DNA from 2 places in the Paenibacillus sp. JNU01 genome. Region 2 is predicted to be linked to the other one. Evidence: predicted binding sites of a transcription regulator. Region 2 holds the regulator's gene; the other holds the start of a gene.
The links. Region 2 encodes NrdR, which represses ribonucleotide reductase genes. Its sites were predicted from a motif close to AACACNATATATNGTGTT; they were not measured.
Positions count from the first base shown of each region.

Region 1 (4,195 bases), 2.7 Mb from region 2:
AATTGATTTCACCGCATTTTCACGTTCCACATACCCTCCGTACGTCAGCCAGCTTCCAAGGCTGATCTCGCTTACTTTCAGTCCGCTTCCACCCAATCTGCGATAATCCATTGATTGCATATCCTCCTCTATTGGTTATAAAGATGAAGTACACATTCTATTGTAACGTAACCAGCTCGGATGAAAAGGGCTTTGGCGCAGAAATTGGATAAATGCAAAGGGAAAAACAAAGAAGCGCACCTGTAGCAGGTGCGCCAACTGAGATAACTTTCCATTCGGCTGCCCGTTTAGGGCAACGTAATACTCAATGCATTCAACAAATCAGCTTGTCTGACCGGTTTCGTCAGAACAGCATCAAAGGTTTCCGCTTCGTGCGGGTCAATGTGCATACCATATGGAACCAGAACAATGACGGGCAGATTCTCCAGCCGCTGTTTCATTTCATGTACGAAATCAACTGCGCCGCCCTCTTGAAGTCCCATATCCACAACGGCTACATCCGGCTTGAAGCCCTCCTTGATCCACTCATGTGCTACACTCGAACCCGAGGTCATATGCACATCCATCTCCCATCTGCGCATCAGGGAAGAAACGCCTTGCAATATATCCGGGTCCTTGGCGAGCAACACCTTTTTCCCTTTTAACCGCTGCTGAATACTTGCAAGTTGAGGTAACTCCCAGTATCTGCGTAAGGGAAGGGCAATATGGAATTCCGTCTCATTCTCTCCCGCACTACTCACCTGAATACGCCCATGCATGAGAATGGCAAGATTTTGGCTTACTGCCAAACCCAGATTGCTTCCGATCAGTTTTTGGATATCCAAATTTTCATCTTGGCCGTTCAAATTACGCAACTTCTTATCGGATACCATCTGACCCGTGTACTTCACCTTGAGCGCAAGTGTACCCATATCCTCTGTCTCTTCGCCGTTCACCATGGCCGTGATCAGAACTGAGCCTTCACGCGTTGAATCGAGAGCATATTGAATGACATGTGCAAGCAGCTGTCCAATCTTGATCTCATCACCAACAAATACTTGCGATACATTCAAATCAAGATTCAATCCCAGATCAATATTCTTGCCCGATGCCATTCCGGCATAGAGATAGACGGTATTTTCAATGGTACCGACCAGATCAAACGGATCATCATGAATAACCGTTTTGCCTGCCTCATTAATATTGAAGCTCATCATATTATTCAGGAGCGAGAGTAGTATGTTGCCACTCGTCTCGATCATATTCACATATTCTGATTGCTCTTCAGACATATCCGGAGTACGCATTAGATCCGTCAACCCCAGAATGCCGTTCAACGGATTGCGAATCTCGTGACTCATCAGTTTGAGCATCTGTGCTTTGGTCATGGCCTCCGATTCGGCTCGTTCTTTCTCTGCCTGGAGCTGCTCTTGCAATCGTTCCGAATCACTCAACTTTCGCTCCTGAACATGCAGCGTGCTCTCCAGATCCACAACATATCCCAGAAAGACAGCCATCGCGTTCAGCGTCTTCATGTCCGTTTCACTGATCACATAACCAGCATTGTCCATTAGACATATCGTTCCAAATGTTTCGCCAGATCTTCGTATGATAGGTACACCCACGAAGAAACGGCTCCCAAGCCCATTCGTAACGTCCATGGAGCTTGTCATTGGGTGTTCACATGTATTCTGAATGGTAAGAACGCTACCTTTGTCTCTTAACACCAGACTGCAATATGATTCGTTAAATGAAAGCTCACTGCCTTTAACAATCAACTCTTCCGTACGGTTAAAGGCCTCCAAAATGACATTCGTCACCCCATCATTCGTGGCAACGAAGATGGTATTGACCTTCAATATCCCGCTTAATACGTCCACGATATGGGCCGCAGCTTCCTTTATGTCTTCATAGAAGCCTCTCGTAATGCCTTCTGCCGTCCCCATGATTCACCCCTCTTGTCTTAGCTGCACTTTCAAATCTGTACATCAGAATGTTTAATCATGTACAAGGGTTCATCAAGAATCCGAATATCTGTCACAATCTATACTTATATGATTAACACCGTAGAAGTAAAAGAGAATCATACTCCCTGCCAATCGCCCCTTTTAGGACAAAAGCAGGTCTTGAACTAATGACGTAACAAGCGTAAATATACTGCAAATTGCCTTTTCAAATGGCTCAAAGTTCATCTTGTCCAACTTCGGATATTTTACATGCAGAATAACTAGAAATTATACGCTTCTACTCAGACTTTGGGAACCTTTATCCGCAGTAATTAAAGGAAAGTCCATTTTGTCCATTAAGTTGTGTGACCATTATCACACCCAAAAAACCACATATAGTTTATAAATGGATAATACAAATCTACATATAGTATTTAACGCAATTTAAATGATCAATACATCATTTTAGGAGGAACCTTACATGAACTTGCTTGAGTATGCCACTCCACCGGCATCCGATCTATTATCCGACTTGGGAAGACGAATTATTGGCGCTGAAGATGCCGATACGCTGAGGGAAAATGCGAATCTGAACGGGGACTCCTTCAGCGGCAAGATGAGCAGGCTCGGTTCGGAGACCGCCAAGTGGCATGCTCTGCGTCATGTGTTGCCGGAAGAGCTTGCTCAAGCTGTGGAGAACGGGGATCTGTATGTACACGATCTGGATCAGTATGCACTTGGCACGACCAACTGCATCTTTATCCCGTTTGACCGTCTTCTTGCTGCGGGTTTCAATACAGGCAACGGATCGGTTCGCACACCTCAGACGATCATGTCTGCAATGGCTCTGGTTGCAATCATCTTCCAATCCCAGCAGAACAGTCAGTATGGTGGCGTATCGGCCAATAAGATTGATTGGGATCTGGCTCCCTATGTGCAGCGATCATTTCGCAAACATTATCGCAAAGGACAACGACTTTTTGGTGAGAATGCCCTGATTGAAGATGAACAACTTCATCTGGACAGTATGGAAGCGAAGATTCAGTGCCCACGCGCATATGACTTCGCCTATGAAGAGACTGAACTGGAGACGGGACAAGCTGCCGAATCGCTGATCCATAACCTGAATACGATGAGCAGTCGGGCTGGTGGACAGATTCCATTCACATCACTGAATTATGGATTATGTACTTCTGCGGAAGGACGGTTGGTATCACGTTCATTGCTCGAAGCAACGATTCGCGGCCTGGGCAACGGGGAAACTCCCGTGTTCCCTCAACATATTTTCCAATGTAAACAAGGGATCAATCAGGCTCATGGCGAGCCAAACTATGATCTGTTCCGCCTTGCGGTCACCTGTTCATCCCGGCGGATGTATCCTAACTTTGTCAATGTGGATGCCTCGTTCAATCTGCCTTTCTATCATCCGGAAGATCCGGATACGATCATTGCAACCATGGGATGCCGCACACGTACTCTGGCTGACCGGTTTGGTCGTAATCGTCAAAGTGGTAAAGGTAATCTGTCTTTTAATACCATCAACCTGGTCAAGCTCGGCATCCGGTTTGGCATCTGCCAGGGCAACAGAGCGGTTGCCGATCGGGCGGGATTCTACACTGCACTGGAATCCGTGATGCAAAATGCTGCGCATGGTCTGTTGCATCGGTACCGTATCCAGACTGTTCAACCTGCTAAGGCGTCAGATTTCATGATGCGGGAGGGTGTATGGGAAGGCGGGGAGCAACTTGCTCCGAATGAACCCGTTGGGGATCTGCTCAAACATGGTACGTTATCCCTGGGTTTTATCGGTCTGGCAGAATGTATGACAGCTCTCTATGGACGCCATCATGGACAGGACCCTCATGTGCATCGTGAAGCGCTGAATATTATTCGCACCATGAGAGAGTTCTGTGATCAGATGAGCGAGCAACATAACTTGAATATCACCCTGTTTGCTACACCTGCTGAAGGGTTATCCGGCAAATTCACGAAGATCGACAGAGCGCGATATGGGCTTATTCCTAGAGTTAATGATCGGGAGTATTATACGAATTCATTCCATATCCCCGTATACCATACTCTTCCAGCTTATCGGAAGATTGAACTGGAGGCCCCATTCCATACGTTATGTAATGCGGGAGCGATCTCGTATGTGGAGCTGGACGGGAACGTTCGAGCCAACACCGCAGCTTTCCTTCGAATCGTGCAATATGCACTGGCGCAGGATATCGGGTATTTTTCCATTAATCATCCGATTGATCGCTGCCCTG
Region 1 is NZ_CP169723.1:3,502,714-3,506,908, forward strand. It holds gene NLBNIHML_RS15200 (aldo/keto reductase family protein) at 1-111, opposite strand, end outside; gene NLBNIHML_RS15205 (hybrid sensor histidine kinase/response regulator) at 288-1,925, opposite strand; gene NLBNIHML_RS15210 (anaerobic ribonucleoside triphosphate reductase) at 2,407-4,195, shown strand, end outside.
Region 1: NLBNIHML_RS15210 (anaerobic ribonucleoside triphosphate reductase) is a predicted target of NrdR. The motif match lies at 2,343-2,360, and genes of this name have one in related genera.

Region 2 (4,195 bases):
CTACCAGACGAACCTCAATAACTTCATCAATAACAATATGCCAAAAATGGTCAACGCGAGGGCTTCGCGCTTTGAGAGTAATGAGGCTCTTACGTGGCCCTACAATCAATTTGATCAGCCGAATCTGAGGCCGAATCCGGCCAACACACCTGTTCTGGCTGATTATATAGCGCATGAAGTTGAAGCGGCGGTGCTTTATAACCAGATCACTATGGGGAATTGGAGCATAGCTCCCACGGCGCAGTCCTCTAACTTACCGGCTTGGGACAATGATTACACAGACGTCTTTGATTGGATGTTCGCGCAGAGAAAACCGTCCGTGCCTGGTGCACCGAGTGGCTTCAAAGCGACAGCGGGTGACGGACAGGTCACATTGAGCTGGAATGCTCCTGCTGACGATGGTGGCAGCGCGATATTGGGCTACAAGGTATGGTATGGAAATGTAACACCGGTTGCATTGGAAGCGGCGGAGACCAAATATACCTTCAACAATCTGACAAACGGCCAAGGCTACAACTTCACCATCATCGCGGTGAACGCGAAGGGAGACGGCGCGGAGATCAGTGCTACGGCGACACCGATGAAGACGACGACTCCCACTGTACCTGATTCTGGCGGCAATACGGGCAACACCGGTAATACAAGCAACAGTGGTAATACACACAACACCAACAATACGGGCACCGGGACAGACGCTGGAACGTCGAAGTCGACCTACACAGTGAATACACCGAAGGATAAGCCCGTGATCACTGACAAAAACGGCAACACCACCCTGCCTGGCGGCGGCGAGATTGCGACCAAAGGCGGGACGAAGATTAAAGTACCCGAAGGCACATCGATAGACGCAAACGGTGAGGTAATCATTCCGGCAGACAAAAGCGCCGAAGTGACACTACCCGGCGGCAACAGCAGAGTGACCATTTCGGGTGGCTCGACGATCGCGAGCGATGGTACGGTCACAATAGGCGGCAAAGAAGCGCATGTGAACCTGTCAAACGGCAACCAGGTGCATCTCCACGGTGGATCGAAGATACGGAGCAGCGGAGCGGTTGTGGTAGGACCGGACGGAGCAAGAGTCGGTTTAAACAACGGCATGTCGCTGAACATCCGTGAGGGTACGGAGCTGGTGTTCGATGACGCCACCCCACTGGGCTTCCTCGTGATATCGGGCAACCCTTTCAGGGATGCCAACATGGAAGACTGGTTCTACAACGATATAAATTTCGCCTACACATACGATCTTTTCAACGGCACGACGTCCACAATGTTCTCACCGGGCAGCGCAATGACGCGTGCAATGTTCGTGCAGGTACTGGCCAATCTTGAGAACGTAAACCTCTCCAGCTACACGAGTTCCCGCTTTAATGACGTGACGGACGGACAATGGTACACCGCGGCAGCCGAGTGGGCGGCCGAAAAAGGCATAGTCAACGGTACAAACGCAGACCTGTTTGACCCCAATTCGCCGTTAACGCGTGAGCAGCTGCTGGTGATACTTTACAACTACATGAACTACAAGGGCTATGAGATACCTGAAAGCTACTCTAAACCCTTCACGGATCAGAGTGAGATCAGCTCCTGGGCGTTGGAGGCCGTTCAGACGCTTCAAGGCAACGGCATTATATTAGGCAAACCGGGCAACTTTTTTGTTCCCAAAGCCACCGCCACCCGCGCCGAAGTAGCCACGATCTTTGTAAGGTTCGTTGAATATCTGGCTAAGTGAAAGCGTATACAGAATTAAGGAGACCCCTCCCGGCTGGACAATATCAAGCCGGATGGGTCTCCTGTTTTCAAACTGCACTTTTTTTGACAACTCCCCGGTCAGGACTTTAAACCCTCGATTTTTGGTATTTAGAATATACGTCCCCAATTCCTTCTACTTCATTAATCATGTTCTGATTTATTTCACCACATAAAAAACGCCATCACACTAATGTGATGGCGTTCTTCGTTATGGAGCCTAGGGGGATCGAACCCCTGACCTCATCGCTGCCAGCGATGCGCTCTCCCAGCTGAGCTAAGGCCCCAGGATATGAAATAGATAACTTGTCCAACACTGCTAACGTTCCACAGGCGACTCCTATATCATATAAAATCCAGCTTTCGCTGTCAATCAATTTTTCAAGATCCAAAATGATTGGAGAAGAACAACCGATTTCACTGGTACACATGGACTGGAACTCCAGACTGCTCTTCTCCCTTTCCCACTTCACTAATCCTCCAGATCGTCTTTGGACAACAGGGATTTCAGTTCTTTCATGAACATATTGATATCTTTGAACTGACGATATACCGACGCGAAACGGACATACGCCACTTCATCGACTGGAAACAACTGTTCCATCAATAGCTCACCAATCTGACGACTCTCCACTTCAGCATCAGCTGTATTACGCAGGGATTTCTCGACTTCAGATACCATCATCTCCAACGTCTCAACGGAGACTGGACGTTTCTCACAGGCACGAATAAGCCCGCGAAGAATCTTGTCCCGGCTAAACTCTTCCCGGCTGCCATCTTTCTTGATAACAATCAATGGAGTTTCTTCAATCATCTCAAACGTTGTGAATCTTCGGGCACACTGCTCACACTCCCGGCGACGGCGAATGGATTTCGCTTCGTTGGCCGGACGCGAATCAAGCACTTTGGTACCCATATAACCGCAATAAGGACACTTCAAATCAGATCACTTCCCACGTTTTACTTTTTACCACATATTCCCTGTCTTGATTTTGTAATGAAAAATGCATTGCCGAGACATAATACTTTTACCAACTCACGAGGAGGTGAACAGCAATGGCACAAAGCAACGGTAACTCCAACAACCTGGTGGTAACTAAAGCTTCCGCAGCACTCGAGCAAATGAAATATGAAGTTGCTCAAGAACTCGGAATCAGCATCCCACAAGACGGATACCAAGGTAACATGACTTCTTACGAGAACGGTTCGATCGGTGGATACATCACGAAGCGTCTGGTAACAATTGCAGAACAGCAATTGGCAGGTCAATACCAATAATATCTGCATCGTAATACGCTACACAGAGGAGCATGGAGCGGCCGGTGAACAACCGGCCTGCTCTGTGCTTCTACTTATATACTTAGAACGTATTATAGATCTTTACATACTGATTATAATAATAAATGACCCTTTGTACATAGTGACGCGTCTCACCAAATGGAATATCCTTTACCGTATCGAATGAACCATCCCATACACCATCTCTGAGCCAACTATTCACTTTGCCTGGACCCGCATTATAAGCAGCGATCATAACCGCTTCATTGCCACCAAATTGATCGGACAGATTGCGCAGATACCATGTGCCTAACTGAATATTTCGTTCAGGCTCGTGCTTCAATTCCTCCAGTGAAGTGTCGGGAATTTTGGCTTGTTCCAATATCCAGTTGGCCGTGTCCGGCATCAGCTGCATGAGTCCAATGGCACCTCGTTTGGATTCCTTGCTTGTCTTGAAATTGGTCTCCACTTTGATAATGGAAGCAATCAGAAACGGATCAACCTCATAGCTCTGAGATTGGGCACGAATCTCTTCCTTATAATGAATCGGATAGAACCATGCCATCCAGTTTGTATTCAGAAATAACACCAATACAAAGGACACAAACATCAACAGCAGTACTCGTTTCTTGCGCAATATTCTCATAACAAACCCTTACGCTGTAGATATGAGTCAATTTGCTGCTCCGTCTCAGTCCATAAACCGCTGTTATCGATGACAATGTCAGCCAACTGCTTTTTGCGCTCAATATCCATCTGTACATCCATCCGTGCCTCAGCCTGCGCTGCAGTCATTCCATCCCGACTCATCAAGCGATCTCGTTGAACCGCTCTCGGTACATAGACAACCATGACTTCCTCAAAACCGTCTTCCAGACCCGATTCGTAGAGCAATGGAATATCAGATACCACAAGTTTATCCGGATGTTGCAACGCATATGCAGCAGCCCGTTCACGCATCTCTTTACGGATCGCCGGATGTGTGATAGCCTCCAATGCCTTTCGTTCCTCTGGTTGTTGGAAAACAATACTTCCAAGCTTTTTCCGATCCAGTGTTCCATCTTCGTTCAGTATGGCTTGTCCAAACCGCTTAACAGCGGCGGCCAACACGGGATGCCCGGGCATCATAACTTCCCGGGCAATAACGTCTGCATCGATGAGCAACGCTCCCTTA
Region 2 is NZ_CP169723.1:6,169,040-6,173,234, reverse strand. It holds gene NLBNIHML_RS27165 (S-layer homology domain-containing protein) at 1-1,726, shown strand, start outside; tRNA gene NLBNIHML_RS27160 (tRNA-Ala) at 1,958-2,030, opposite strand; gene nrdR (transcriptional regulator NrdR) at 2,216-2,683, opposite strand; gene NLBNIHML_RS27150 (alpha/beta-type small acid-soluble spore protein) at 2,800-3,021, shown strand; gene NLBNIHML_RS27145 (lytic transglycosylase domain-containing protein) at 3,104-3,667, opposite strand; gene coaE (dephospho-CoA kinase) at 3,664-4,195, opposite strand, start outside.